Regions from separate parts of the Brooklawnia cerclae genome, predicted to be linked through region 1. Evidence: riboswitches for the same ligand, from Rfam matches in the RefSeq annotation. Region 1 holds a riboswitch; the other holds the start of a gene.
The links. Region 1 has a riboswitch for thiamine pyrophosphate ahead of FB473_RS06910 (phosphotransferase enzyme family protein). Riboswitches for the same ligand answer to the same signal wherever they lie in the genome.
Positions count from the first base shown of each region.

Region 1 (7,514 bases):
GCTATCTCGGCCGCGTTCTCTACCTGCCCGGGTGTGCCGCCCAGCAGCTCGGCGAGGCCGGCCGCCGCCATCGCCGCGGCGGTGCCCACCTCACCCTGGCAGCCGACCTCGGCTCCGGAGATGGACGCTCGCCGTTTGCACAGGGATCCGACGGCGGCCGCCGCGAGCAGATACCGCCGGATCCCCTCCCTGCGCGTGTCGGACTCCGCGCGATCGAGCCCGGGCGCGAACCGCAACGCGTAGTAGAGCACCGCGGGGACGATTCCGGCCGCCCCGTTGGTCGGGGCGGTCACGATGCGCTCCCCCGCCGCGTTCTGTTCGTTGACGGCCATCGCTGCCGCTGTCACCCAGTCGCTCGCCTGGGCCGTCAGTCTCGTCATCGCCTCGGCCCCCGTACTGTCGTGGCGCCGCAGGTCGTCGTACAGGTCGCCCGCCCGGCGGCGTACCTTCAGCGCACCGGGGAGCAGACCCCTGGAGTGGAACCCGGCGTCGATGCAGTCGAGCATCACCTGGGCCACGGCGTCGAGGTGGGCGTAGATCGCCTCGCGGCCGCAGTACCGAAGCTCCTCGGCCAGCATCGTCTCCGAGACGGGGCATTCGCGCTCATGGCACAGGGCGAGAAGCTCCGAGGACGACGAGAAGGAGTCCTCGCCCTCGTCCGTGTCGGTCCGGTCGTCCTCACCCTCGGGTGTGGCGAACTCGCGGACGAACCCTCCGCCCACGGAGAAGTAGTAGCGGTCCGCCACGATCCTGCCCGCGCACTCGGCCGCGAAGTGCAGGCCGTTCGGGTGGTACGGGAGCAGGGTGAGCGGATGGCAGACGAGGTCTCGTTGACGCATCGGCACCAGCCGGACGCCGTCGCCGACCCGGACGCGGAGCAGGCCTTCGTCCTCGATGCGCCGGAGCTCTGCAGAGACCTCGCTCGCTGACACGGCATCGGGGCGGTATCCCTCCAAGCCCAGGAGTATCGCCCCGAACGTGCCGTGGCCGCGTCCGGTCGCCGCCAGCGAGCCGTAGACGTCCACCCGGAGACCGAGATCACCGGCCGACCGGTCGGGCGCCCCGGCGGCGAGCCCCTGCCCGATCAGCTCGGCGAACGACGCGGCGGCTCTCATCGGCCCGACCGTGTGGGAACTGGACGGCCCGATTCCCACCTGGAACAGCGTCGTCACACCAACCCGTGCTGCCATCGGCATGGCCCGACCTTTCGACCCGCGGACGAGGCGGCGACGCGGTCACGTCGTCGTCCCCGTCTCGCCAGCCATGCTAGCCATGCCGACCGGGAAGGCTCACACGGCCGGCGGCAGGAAGTCGTTCGTGAAGGCTCCTGTGGTCGAGCCGACGGGGGCGTCGAAGAAGTCGCCGGCCTTCATCCACGCGGTGTAGCCCTCGACCAGGTCGGGCCGGATCGTCCCCCACCTGCCGTCGGCGGCGAGCCAGGAGCCGCGGATCGCCCGCAGCGATGCCCGCAACACGTCGGGGTCGATGTGGCATAGCGGAACCGACATCGCCTGAACCGCGGCGTCCTCGTCGTCCAGCGCCGAGTGGTAGCCTTCGTCGGCCGCGGCCAGGAACAGGCGCACGAACTCGGGATTACGGTCGAGCAGTTCCTCGCGCACCGTGACGAAGTACGAATGGTGCGGGGCGACCCCCACCGAATCGAAGGTGATCACGACGACGTCCTCGGGTGCGCTGACCCCCTGATACGGCTCCCATGCCTTGACATTGACGATCGCGTCGAACTTGCCCTGCTCCACCGAGCGGATGTCCGGTTCCCAGATCCCCGGGTCGGCGACGGTCACGGCGGCGAAGTCACCACCGTCGGCGGTCACGGCCTCGTCGAGGGCCTTGACGAGACGGTTCGCCGGCGGGATGGCGACCGTCCGGCCCTCCAGGTCGCGGAATCTGCGGATCCCGGTCGCGGACGTGGTGATGAGCCCACCGAGCTGGCTCTGGTTGAGGGTGGCCACCGCGACCAGCGGGGTGCTCGTCAGCCGGGACTCCAGCACCTGCCCCAGCCGGATGGACGCGATGTCGTACTCCCCTCGTGTGAGCAGGCGGGCCGCGTCCCCACGGTCGACGCCGTCGGATATCAGGTCGACGTCGAGGCCACGACGGGCGAAGGCACCCGCGTGCCGGGCCAGGAAGAGCCCCGCGTGGTTCGGCCAGGGATGCACGTATTCGAGCCTCATGCGTGTGAGGGCCATCAGATGTTCGTCCTTTCCATCGGAGTGTTCGTGTCCGTGCCGGCGGGAAGCGCCAACAGGGACGAGACTTCGGCACACAGCCGGAAGTAGCGTTCGTCGCGTCGCAACGCGGGAGACCGTGGGCGCTCGAATCCCACAGTGACCGTGCCGACCACCTGGCCCGGTCGGGGTGACAGCACGACCACCGTGTCGGCGAGGAAGACCGCCTCGCCGATGTCGTGGGTGACCAGCACGCTCGTGCGGCCGACCGATGCGGCCGACAGCCACGTCTGCAGGGTGCTGCGGGTGATCGAGTCGAGCGCCGCGAACGGCTCGTCCAGCAACAGCAGCCCACGGTGGGTGGCAGCCGTGCGGATGAAGGCGACCCGGCTGCGCATGCCACCCGACAGTTCCTCGGGCAGCGCCTCGGTGAACTCGCCGAGGCCGAAGTCGGTCAGCGACCGGCGTGCCGCGTCATCGGCCGATCGGCGTGACCTCCCGGATAGTTCGGCGGCCACCGCCACGTTGCCCGCTGCCGTGCGCCATGGCAGCAACGAGTCCTGCTGGGGCATGTAGGCGGCCACACCCAGCAGGGACGGCACCGGGCGGCCGTCGACGAGGACTCGTCCGGCGGTCGGTTCGTCGAGACCGGCAAGAATGTTGAGCAGGGTCGTCTTCCCGCACCCACTGGGGCCCACCACCGCGACGAACTCGCCGCTGCCGATCTCGAGCGACACCCCGTCCAGCGCGGCCACCCGCGTCCGCCCGGCGACGAAGTCGCGGGCCAGACGCTCGGTGCGAACCGCGGGAGCCGGGGTCGCGGGGTGCTCCGCGGGCTCCCCGGGTGGTGATGGTGCTGACGCACGCCGGAAGCGCCGTGGCGCACTCAGCCATTCCAGCGCCGCGACGACGCCGAACAGCAGCAGGGTGAGCGCGGTCAGGGCGACGGCGGCCGCGAACACGAGATCGGTCCGGAAGGACGCCTGCGCGGAGAGCAGGTAGACGCCCAACCCCGCACGAGCACCGAGGAACTCGGCAGTCGCCGCCGTCGCCGGCGCGTAAGTGGCGGCTATGCGCAGGCCGGAGAAGAAATGGGTCGCCGCATGGGGGGTGCGCACGCTGAGCAGGATCCACATCCTGGAGGCGCCCAGCGTGCGCGTGGCGCTGATCTGCGCCGGCGGTACCCGTTTCAGTCCCCGCAGGAGCGCCACGGCGACCGGGAAGACCGCATACAGGGCCACGACAAGGGCCTTCGAGCCCATCTCGAAGCCGAACCAGATGATCACCAGAGGCGCGACCGCGATCAGCGGGACCGCCTGCGACAGCACCAGCACCGGATACAGGGCTCTTTCGAGCACCGACGAGGCGAACAGGCAGTAGGCGACCGCCACGCCGATCACCGTGCCCAGCACGAGGCCGGTGAGTGCTTCGGTGGCGGTGACGCCCACGGCCCTGCCCAGTTTCGGCAGGTCGGCCATCGCGGCGGTGACGATGCGCGTGGGCGACGGCAGGACGCGAGGTCTCACCTCGAAGACGGTGACGACCAACTGCCACACGATCACGACCCCCAGAAGCACCACGGCCGCCAGGGCGCCACCGGGCCACTGCGCCCTGGCGCCGGTCGAGGGTCCCGGCCGGCGTGGTCGCCGATCGTCGCTCATGTGAACTCCGGTCCCGGTCTCAGGCGAGGTAGTCGTTGGTGACCAGGTCGTCCACCTGGGGTGCGGTGGCGAGCGGCTTGCCTTCGGCGTCCACGAGGAGCCCGCTGGACGCCAGGTAGTCGACGAACTCCTGCCACGCCTCGACGTCCGCGGTGCCGACGCCGCCCTGCGCGTCCCGCCAGTAGTCGGTGAGCATCTCCTGGCTCCTGCCGGCCAGTTCGGGGTCGACGGTGGCGTCGGGATTCGCCTCGACGAGGATGTCGGCTGCCTCGTCGGGATGGTCCATGGCGTACTCGTAGCCCTTCTGGGTCGCTTGGACGAACCGCCGTGCCACGTCCTGGTTGTCGGCGAGGTACGACCTGCTGGCGGAAATGCCGATCTCGGCGGGGGTCACGGTCACGCCGTAGTCGCCGGGGAAGAAGAAGTCGACGGGGGTACCGGCCAGCTCGGCCTCGATGCCCTCCCACGTGCTCAGGCCCTGGGCGAAGTCGGCTGCACCGGTGTAGACCGCCTGATAGGCGCTGGTGCCGAGCGTCACCTCGTCGAACTCACCGGTGCCACCGTCGTTGACGATCATCTGCTTGACGCCCGCGATGGTCTCGGCGGCCCCCCACGAGGCGAAGAGCTTCCCGTCCAGGTCGCTCGGCCGGCTGATGCGGGAGTCGTCCGCCCGGTAGGCGATACCCGCCGACGACTTCTGCTGGATGTTCAGCACCATCTGCAGGTCCTCGCCCTGCGCGGCAGCCTGCGTCACCGACGAGGCACCGGAGATGCCGAAGTCGGCCCCGCCGGAGGCGAGCACGCTCTCCACGCCGGCCTGGGAGTACGGAAGCACGGTCAGCTCGATGCCGGCGTCGGCGTAGTAGCCCAGCTTCTCGGCCACGAAGATTCCGCTGTGGTTCGTGTTGGGCGTCCAGTCGAGCACGATGCTGACCGCGTCGGCCTGGTCGCCCGAGGCATTCGGTGATCCATCGGTGGCCGGTTCACCACTCGAACACCCGATCAGGCTTCCGGCAAGCAGCGTCGCGATCAGCGCCGAACCCACCCGGCGAGCCCCGTTCCTCTTCGTCCTCTTCATCTGGTTGGACCCTCCTCGGTGGTCATCCACCGTCCGTGTTCGGGGACGCCCGATCGCGTCCCGCCCCGGTTGTTCATCGCTCGCACCGCTCATCGTCCGAGCCGGCCTCGTAGCCAGGCCGTGAATCCGCGTCCCGCCCGGGTGCCGAACCAGGCCGTGTGGGCCTGGAAGAACACGCGATAGCTCCACTCGCAGGAGTCGAGATCGTGCAGCACCCCGTACTGATAGGTGATCCAGTTGAGAGCGGCCTCCGACTGCACCACGGCCATGAGGTCGGGCAGCGCGGCCCGTTCCGCCTCGTGAAGCGGACGTACGCCCTCGTAGCCCGCGATCAGGGCGTCGATGACGTCGGTGCGATAGGCGTCGTGGTGGCCGTTCATGATGTCGAGCCAGCAGATCCCGTTGCGCTCGATCGCGACCGCGAGGTCGTACAGGGCGAAAGCCCGATCGGCCAGCCCGAAGTCGATGACCTCGCGTACCTCGTCGCCTTCCCACATGGCGTTCGAGACGTGGAGGTCGCCGTGCGTCCAGTTCGCCCCCAGCTCCGGGATCCACCTGCCCAACCGTGACGAATAGTCCGCGTGCATCCTGGCATCCGTGGCGAGGTCCTTGCCGGTCTCGGAAAGGTACGCACGCACTGCCGGGCGCTCGTCCAGCCACTGCGTCAAGCGGTCGATCGGGTCGGCCATGAACAGCCCGCACCGCGACTGGAAGGCGGACGGCGCCGGGGCGGGCGCGTCGAAGCCCTCGGACGCCAGCGCGAGCCGCGCGCACGCCGCACCGAACGAGCGGGCCTCGTCCGGCCGCCGCGGAGGCGTCCACGAGTGGGCCTGTCGGTAACGGTCCTCACCGTGGGCGGCGGCCGAGACCTCGTAGAGACCCTGCGCCGTCCGAAACGCCGTCGTCCCGTCGGCGAAGCGCAGGAACGGCGGCGTGGGGAACCCATGCGACACCAGATGGTCCACGAAACCGTGGGTCGCCTCCAGTTGGCCGACCTCGATGCTCGCGGGGGCGTAGCGCTTGACGAACACACGCCCCGAGGGAGTCTCGACCAGCGCGGCTGCGGCAGTCGGCCGGTTGCTGTGGAAGACGATCCGCGTAGCCCGTTGCGGTGACGCGAGCATCCCCAGCACACGGTCGGCCTCCACGACCGTCAACCGCGGCCAGACGGGTGCCACCACGTCCAGCTGCGGATCGTGTCCGAGGCCCTCGGCCTCCCCGCCGTCGTCGAGCGCAGACATCGCCTTCCCATCCCCAGGTCGCACATGCATGCGCGGGATCGGAAATGGCGAGAATCTGCGTCCCTTCGCTGGCATTACCCAGATCAGGTTCACCGGTCGGAGGAGCTACCTCCCTCTCAGCCCCTTCCCGGGGCTCCCGTGCTGTCGTCACAGTAGCATGCGGTCACGGGGACGCCCCACCCGCCCACCGACCCGGGCCGGGCGAGCACGATGCAGCCCGTTGCGACGCGACGTCGCCGAGCCCCGGGTCAGGTGCCCCGGGCGGAATCGATCACCAACACCGCCACAGCGAGAGCCAGCAGCCCCGCGACGAGTACCGGCGCGGCCTCTGGGGCGAACGCCCCGATCGGCAGGGCGGAGCAGCGTGCGATGTCGCGCATGAGCTTCCCCGGCGCCGAAGGGTTGACGAAACGGATTGAGTTAGGTAACCCTAAGTCAGAGTTGTTCCGTGTTCGATCCGAGGCGGACCTACCAGACGAGGGAGCTTCCCATGGGACGAGGATTCCAAGGAGCCGTGCTGCGAGTCTTCGGCGCCCGAGACCACAAGGCGACGGTGACCGGCATCGAGTCGCTCGCACCACACGTGGTCCGCGTCCGGATGACCGCCCCCACGCTCTTCGAGAAGGTCGAGGCGGCCCCCACGGCCTGGCTGCGCATGTGGTTCCCCGACCCGCACGGCGGCTCGGCCGAGTACCAGCGCGCCTACACCTTCAGCGAGGCCGACGAACAGACCGGGGACTTCGCGGTCGACTTCGTCGTGCACGAACCGGCCGGTCCTGCGTCGTCGTGGGCCACGAAGGCCCGGCCGGGCATGGCGCTGTCGGTGACCTCGCTGGGCTCGTCCCGGTTCGACCTGCCCGACGAGCTGCCGAAGGGATACCTGCTCATCGGCGACTCGGCGTCCATCCCCGCGATCAACACCGTCCTTCACACGGTGCCGGCCGACGTCCCCGTGGAGTTGTATCTCGAAAGGCACACCGACGACGACCTGACCATCCCCCTCGTCGAGCATCCGAGCCTCCGGCTGCACTGGACGGCCCGGGACGACGAGACCTCGCTGGCAGAGGCGCTGGAGGAACGCGACTGGTGGGGTTGGCATGCGTGGGCGGCATGTGAGTCGGGGTCGCTCAGGCATGTGCGCAAACGACTGCGTGACGAGTTCGGGTTCACCAAGCCCCGATTGCACGCCCAGGCGTACTGGAACCAGGGACGCGCGATGGGGACGACGGCTCCCGCACAGGACGCCTGAGACCGCTGCGGGACGAGCCCAGGAGACGAACCCACGGGCATCTTCATCGCGTTCATGAGCCCACTCACCCACCGCGATGCGGCCGGTGCCGGACGCCCG
Region 1 is NZ_JAAMOZ010000001.1:1,498,272-1,505,785, reverse strand. Features, by position in the region: gene FB473_RS06930 (L-serine ammonia-lyase) at 1-1,190, opposite strand, end outside; gene FB473_RS06925 (ABC transporter substrate-binding protein) at 1,290-2,207, opposite strand; gene FB473_RS06920 (ATP-binding cassette domain-containing protein) at 2,207-3,847, opposite strand; gene FB473_RS06915 (ABC transporter substrate-binding protein) at 3,867-4,925, opposite strand; gene FB473_RS06910 (phosphotransferase enzyme family protein) at 5,015-6,166, opposite strand; TPP riboswitch at 6,209-6,316, opposite strand; gene FB473_RS18225 (hypothetical protein) at 6,415-6,546, opposite strand; gene FB473_RS06905 (siderophore-interacting protein) at 6,615-7,415, shown strand; gene FB473_RS06900 (siderophore-interacting protein) at 7,480-7,514, opposite strand, start outside.

Region 2 (7,514 bases), 1.3 Mb from region 1:
GAGCCGCGTGCAGGAATGTGTCGGGCGCGGGCTTGCCCTTCAACCCCAGGTCGCGGCTCACGTTGCCGTCGACCACGGTGACGAACAGGTCGCGGATGCCGGCCGCGCCCAGCACCGCCTCCGCGTTGCGGGACGAGCTCACCACTGCCATCGGCAGCCCGAGGTCGCGGAGCGCGTGCAGGAGGTGCAACGATCCCGGGTAAGGCGCGATGCCGTCGCGTGCCAGCACCTGGTTGAAGTACTCGTTCTTCCGGTTGCCGAGCCCGGCGATCGTCTCGGCCGTGGGCGCGTCCGACGAGTCGCCCAGAGGCAGGTTGATGTGCCTGCTCGACAGGAAGCAGGCGACGCCCTCGTAGCGCGGCCTGCCGTCGACGTACGCGAAGTAGTCGTCGTCGGTGTACGGATCGTCCGTCCCCCGGGCATGCAGATAGTCGTTGAACATCTGCGCCCACGCCCGCATGTGTATGTCGGTGGTGGGGGTGAGGACGCCGTCGAGGTCGAACAGCGCCGCGCGATAGTTGGTCCAGGCCACCCCACAAGCGTAGGGACGAGGGGCCGGACCTTCCAACGGCAGCCGGATTCTGACGGCGCCGGATTCGCTACCGGCTTACACCGCTGCGCCGGACCACGGTGCCCGTTTCTGCTCCGGCGACCCGGCCACCGGGCGGAAACGGTTCTTCCGGCCGGCTGCGGGTGATTCCCGTCACCCGATTCATCTGCGGGACGAGGCACTCGGATGACACGTGTCGTCATTCCGCCATCAAAATGGCATTCATCGAACACTAATGCCGTATCAATGTCAGCCATTGAAATTCATGACGACTAGCAAAAACAGCGTTTTAATCATCAACCAGTGACACGTGTCGTCATAACGGATGACGATGCGAAAATATTTGCTTGTTCCCGAGTCTTCACAGACGAGATGACGACCCTTTAATCTTGTGGTGGGTCGACCTACGAAAGTGCAATGGAGCAATACGTGGAGCGCTACTCCACCAGGAAGAGGAACCATGCAGACACAAGCAGCACTGGTCGCCCGGAAGGGTGCCCCCTACGAGATCGAAGACGTCGACATCGCTCCCCTGCGTCCGGACGAGGTGCTCGTGGAGGTGGCAGCCTGTGGCGTCTGTCACACCGACGACGTGGTGAAACACCAGCTCATACCCGTTCCGTTGCCGGCTGTGCTCGGCCATGAGGGCAGCGGCACCGTGCTCGAGGTCGGAGCCGGGGTCGACGACCTGCGGCCCGGCGATCACGTCTGCTTCTCGTACGGCTCGTGCGGACGCTGCCCCGAGTGCCTGGCGGCGCGACCGTTCCAGTGCGAGCGGTTCAACGCCATCAACTTCGGGGGCACGATGCCCGACGGGACGACCCGCCTGTCCCACGGGGGCGGGCCGGTCTCCAGCTTCTTCGCACAGTCGGCCTTCGCCCGCCACGCGGTGGTGCACCGCAACGGTCTGGTCCGGCTGGATCCTGACGTCGACCTCCATCTCGCCGCGCCATTGGGCTGCGGCATCCAGACCGGAGCCGGAGCCGTGCTGAACCGGCTGCGCCCGACCGTGGGCTCGTCCATCGCCGTGTTCGGCTGTGGCACCGTGGGCATGAGCGCCATCATGGCCGCGAGACTGGCCGGCTGCGCCCAGATCGTGGCCGTCGGTGGGAACCCCGCCAGTCTGGAACTCGCCGAGGAACTGGGGGCGACCGCGACGGTCAACCGTCACGAGCACCCCGACACCGCCGCGCGGGTCAAGCAACTGACCGGTGGCGTCCACTACGCCATCGACACCAGCGGCGTGTCCTCCATGGTCAGGAGCGCCCTGGCAAGTTGTCGTCCGGGAGGCACCGCCGTGGTTCTGGGTGCCACGGGCGACCTCACCATCAATGTCCAGGCCGAGCTCATGGGCGACAACAAGAGCCTCATCGGCATCGTCGAAGGTGAGGCCGTGCCCGCATTGTTCATACCGATCCTGCTCGAATACCACCGTCAGGGCCGATTCCCCTTCGACCGGCTGATCAGGTTCTACTCCTTCGACCAGATCAACCAGGCCGTGGACGACTCGGCCTCGGGCAAGGTGATCAAGGCCGTACTCACGATGTGCTGACGAGCCGGGCTCACATCAACGGCGAGAACGTCCGCAACGCCAACCAGATCGCCCGGCGCCACCAGGGGGCCGCCCGTACCTCGGCCAGAGTGACGCGACGCGAGACGGCGATCGTCGCGTCGAAGTCTGCACTCATCGCCGCGATCGCCTCCGTACGATACATCCACACGGCGTTCTCCTGGTGCAGGTAGAAACTGCGGAAATCAAAGTTGATCGTCCCGATGATGGCGAGTTCGCCGTCCACCACCATCTGCTTGGCGTGCAGGAATCCGGGCGTGTACTCGTACACCTCGACGCCCGCCTCGACCAGCGGACGATAGTTCGACCTGGTGACGGCGTAGACGTACTTCTTGTCGGGGATGCCCGGGGTGATGATTCGTACCCTGACCCCCGACGAGGCCAGCGACGCCAGCACGTTGATCATCTCGTTGGTGGGGACGAGGTACGGGGTCATCAGGTCGACCCGCTGGTCGGCGCGGCCCAGCAGGTTGCGGTAGGCCGCCCAGCCGAGCGAGACGTCGTCGAACGGGGTGTCGTCGTAACTGACCACGATGCCCGAGCCCGACGCCAGCGCGGCGACCTCGTCCTCCGGCGGGCTCAGCGCCGCCAGGTCGGTGTGCTCGCCGGTCACGAGGTCCCAGACGGTGAAGAACAACGCGGCCAGCCCCCATGCGCCGGGGCCCGCGAGCCGGATCGTCGTGTCCTTCCAGTGCCCGAACCGCTCACGCTGATTGATGTACTCGTCGGCGATGTTGATGCCGCCGGTGAACCCCACCAAGCCGTCGACGACGAGGATCTTGCGGTGGTCACGATTGTTGTAGCGCAACGTGAGGCCCGGCCCGAACTTGTTGACCGGCTGGACACGGATGCCCGCCCTCGTGAGATCGCGGACGAACCCGGAGGGCAGGTTCCAGATCGAGCCGAGGTCATCGTACATGAACCGCACGTCGACGCCCTCGGCGGCCTTGCGCCTGAGCACGTCGAGGGTACGGCGCCACATGACCCCCTCGGAGACGATGAAATACTCACAGACGATCCACCGCTCGGCCCGCTCGAGCGCCTCCAAGATCGCCTCGAACGCCTCCTCACCCACGGGATAGTAGGTCGTCCGCGTACCCTCGTACGGCACGAAAGGCCCTACGTTGGACAGGAAGGCGATCTGCCTGGCCGCGTCGGGCTCCACGCTGACGACCGGTGCGAGCTCGTCGCCTCCGGGCATCTCGCGAGGTTCCTGGCCCTCGCGCCCCGGCAGCACCAGCAGCCTGCCGGGTGCGCTCACCTGGTCGATCTGGGCGAGATCCTGCAGCGCCCGGTAGCGGGCGAGCTGCCGGCGGGTGCCCGTGCGCGAGCCGAAGAGCAGGTAGAAGACCCCTCCCACCAGCGGCACCAGCATGATCGGGATGGCCCAGGCGAGCTTGTACTCGATCTGCATGCGGGAGTTGAGGATGAACACCAGCACACCGAGGCTGATAAGGAGAGACACCGTGCCCACCCAGGGCGCCGACTCGGCGCCGGTCAGGAGGACGAAGGCGAAGACGAAGATCTGTGCCGCGAGCGCCAGAGCCGTGATCGCCACCCTGGCCCAGACAGCGAGAAAACGCTGACCCGCGTGGTGGGGGCGGGGGCTCGCCAGCTCGGTCGACGGCATGTCGCCCAGTATCCCGCAGGCGGGCGGCCCCGCGCGGTTGGACGCGGCGGTGACCGGGGCTCGTCCGGGTTTTCGTGGTCGGCACCCGGGGCACGCAAGCGATTCCGTCCCTCACGCGGCCCGCCTGACCTCGCGCGGGCGTCGTCGCTTCCCGCGGGCCGTACACCACCCGCGGGAGCACACGGCACTCGCGTGAATGACACCGCACCCGCGGGAGCACACACCGCAGCGAGGCGGCACCCGGGGCACACGAAGCACCTGGCCGGGCGCCCCCGCTTCGGCTAACATGTCCACAGACACGGGAGCCCGGTGAACCGGGCTGAGAGGAGGGCTTCCAGCCCTCGACCGTCAAACCTGATCTGGGTCATGCCAGCGCAGGGAGACTCTCTTCGGGGTCGTTGGTCGACTCCAAACCCGTGCCCGGATCCTTGAGGAGGGCACACAATGACAACGAATACACCGGCGACGAACACGGACGAGAGCACACCGCTCACGTCGAACCGCTCCTGGCGAGTGGTCGACATCGTCGTCGCAGCCGTGCTCGGCGTAGCCACCGGCCTGATCTTCTTCGGCTGGAACACCGTCGGGTACGCCTGGTTCCAGGCCATGGACGCGATCACCCCGGGCCTCGGCGGGATCGCCGCGGGCATCTGGTTCCTCGGCGGGCCGCTCGGCATGCTCGTGATCCGCAAGCCGGGGGCCGCGATCTTCGTCGAACTGGTCGGCGCCGTCACATCAGCGCTCATCGGCAATGTGTGGGGCATCAGCACGCTCTACTCGGGCCTGGCACAGGGGATCGGCGCCGAGATCGTCTTCCTGGCCTTCGCCTACCGCAACTACCGCCTGCCCGTCGCCCTGCTGTCCGGTGCCCTTGCGGGCGTCGGAGCCTGGACCCTGGAGCTGTTCACCAGCCCCAACCTGCCCAAGGGCTTCACCTTCAACGCGATCTACCTCGTGTGCACCGCGGTCTCGGGTGTCGTCCTGGCAGGGCTCGTGGGCTGGCTGGTCGTCCGGGCGCTGGCTCGTACCGGCGTGCTGAGCCGTTTCGCGTCCGGGCGGGACGAGCAGGCCCGGGCCGAGACCGCCGCCTGATCGTCGTCGCATGATCACTGCGGACGACTGGGGCTGGCGCTATGCCGGGCGTTCCTCGTGGGCCGTCCGCGGAGCGAGCCTCCACATCGCCGACGGGGAGCGGGTGCTCCTGCTCGGGGCGAGCGGGTCGGGCAAGTCGACCCTGCTCGCCGCGCTCGCCGGCGTCCTCGGGGGCGCCGACGAGGGAACGGAGACGGGCAGGCTTCTCATCGACGGAAAGCATCCCTCCCGCCTGAGGGGCCGGGTCGGCCTGGTCATGCAGGACCCGGAGTCGCAGGTCGTGCTCGCCCGGGTCGGCGACGACGTCGCGTTCGGCTGCGAGAACCTCGGCATGTCACCCGAACAGATCTGGCCGCGGGTGCACCAGGCCCTCGACGCGGTGAACCTGCCGCTGTCGCTGGAACATCCCACGGGCGCGCTGTCGGGCGGCCAGAAGCAACGGCTCGCCATCGCCGCCGCGCTCGCGATGCAACCGGCGCCCGGCGATCCCGGGGGAAGCACGCCCATCCTCTGTCTGGACGAGCCCACGGCGAACCTCGACCCACAGGGCATCCGGGAGGTCCGGGACGCGATCGGGCGCGTCGTGGCCGACCGGCGGACGACCCTGGTCGTCGTCGAGCACCGTATCGATCTGTGGGCCGACCTGGTCGATCGGATCATCGTGCTCGGTCCGGGAGAGGTGATCGCCGATGGTCCCGCGGCCCAGGTGCTCCGCGATCAGACCGAGACGCTGCTGGCCGCCGGGGTATGGGTGCCGGGCGTCCCCACAGGCCTTGACCCGCGAACGACCCCGGCGTCCCCGGGACCGGTGCTGGTCACCGAGCACCTGCGAACCGGCTACGAGGCCTCCCACCCGGTGAGCGACGATCTGCGAGTCGCCGTCCCCGAGGGCCTGAGCACCGTGATCACCGGCCCCAACGGCGCCGGCAAGTCGACCCTGGCACTCACACTGGCGGGGCTGCTCCGGCCACTCGGTGGGAAGGTGATCGCGGGCCCCTCGCTGCGTCCCACCCATCGGGGACGACACCTGGTCCCCGCCGACCCCCACACCTGGACGAGCCGAGACCTCCTCACCCGCCTCGGCACGGTCTTCCAGCAGCCGGAGCACCAGTTCGTCGAGCGCAGCGTCCGGGCCGAACTGGCCGTCGGGCTGCGAGCGCTCGGCTGGGACACCGGGCGCGCCCAGGCCAGGGTGGACGAGCTGCTGAGCGTCCTGCACCTCGAAGCACATGCGGACGCCAACCCCTTCACCTTGTCGGGTGGCGAACAGCGCCGGCTCAGCGTCGGCACGGTGCTGGCCACGAGTCCGCAGGTGATCGTGCTGGACGAGCCGACGTTCGGCCAGGATCGCAACACCTGGAGCGATCTGGTCGGGCTCGTGCGGGGCATCCTCGACGAGGGCCGGACGATCGTGTCGGTCACCCACGACCGGGACTACCTGGACGTCCTCGGCGAGCACGAGATCTCCCTCACGGCCGAACGGATCGCGGCATGACCGTGGACCCGGCCCCGCACCTGCGGCAGCCCACCCGACTCGACCGGCTCAACCCCGTCACCCGGCTCGCGCTGGCGATTCTGGCGTCCGTGCCGATCCTAGCCACCCTTGACCTAGTCAGCGCCGGGACGATGCTCGTCTGTCAGCTGATCGCCTTCCTCGCCTGCGGGGTACCTGCCCGACGGCTGGCCCGCAGGCTCGCGCCGCTGCTGCTGATCGCCCCGATCGGCGCGATCAGCATGGCGCTGTACGGCAAGCCCGGCGGGCGTATCTGGGCCCATTGGTGGCTGCTGACCGTCAGCGACGACTCGCTGGTCATGGCCGGAGCGGTCTTCCTGCGCATCCTCGTGCTCGGCACCGCCGCGATCGTCCTGGTCGGTGGCGCCGACCCCACCCGGATGGCCGACGGCATGGCCCAGATCGTCCGCCTGCCGGAGCGTTTCGTGCTCGGGACGCTGGCCGGGGTGCGCATGATCGGCCTGTTCGCCGAGGACTGGCGGACGATGACGCTGGCCCGCAGGGCCCGCGGCCTGGGTGATGCCGGACGCGTCCGCAGATTCGCGACCATGGCGTTCGCGCTGCTGGTGTTCGCGATCCGGCGCGGCACGAAACTCGCCACCGCGATGGAAGCCCGCGGCTTCGGCGGCAAGCAGAAACGCACCTGGGCGCGCCCATCCTCGCTAGGCCTGCCCGACCTGGTGGGGCTGCTGGTCACGCTGGCGATATGCGCGCTGTCGATCGGGTTGGCAGTGCGCATGGGCACGTTCTGGTTCGTCGGGTGGTCGTGACATGCCCGAGACGACCGATGCGAGGACGATCGAGCTTCCCGGCGACTGGCCGCTGCTGGTGGACGATGTGCTCACCGCCGCGGCCGACCGCCGGCCGGTCGTCCTGCTCGACGGGGGCTCCGGCTCGGGCAAGACCACGCTCGCCCGGGCGCTGCGCCGCGAACTGGCCGCACGCCTGGGCCCCGTACAACTCGTCAGCCTGGACGACTGCTACCCCGGTTGGCACGGCTTGGCGCTGGCGTCCCAGTGGGTCTGGCAGACGATCCTGGCCCCCGACGAGCCCGGGCATCCCACATGGGACTGGCGCCACGACGAGGTGTCGGGCTGGGTGCCGCTCGATCCCGAGCGGCCGATCATCGTCGAAGGTTGCGGGGCGATCAGCATCCGCA
Region 2 is NZ_JAAMOZ010000001.1:232,423-239,936, reverse strand. Features, by position in the region: gene FB473_RS01145 (beta-phosphoglucomutase family hydrolase) at 1-532, opposite strand, end outside; gene FB473_RS01140 (NAD(P)-dependent alcohol dehydrogenase) at 1,011-2,102, shown strand; gene FB473_RS01135 (phospholipase D-like domain-containing protein) at 2,113-3,750, opposite strand; TPP riboswitch at 4,039-4,148, shown strand; gene FB473_RS01130 (ECF transporter S component) at 4,195-4,842, shown strand; gene FB473_RS01125 (ABC transporter ATP-binding protein) at 4,853-6,337, shown strand; gene FB473_RS01120 (energy-coupling factor transporter transmembrane component T family protein) at 6,334-7,125, shown strand; gene FB473_RS01115 (nucleoside/nucleotide kinase family protein) at 7,127-7,514, shown strand, end outside.
Region 2: it holds a riboswitch for thiamine pyrophosphate, as region 1 does, so the genes downstream of both, FB473_RS01130 (ECF transporter S component) here and FB473_RS06910 (phosphotransferase enzyme family protein) in region 1, are expected to answer to the same signal.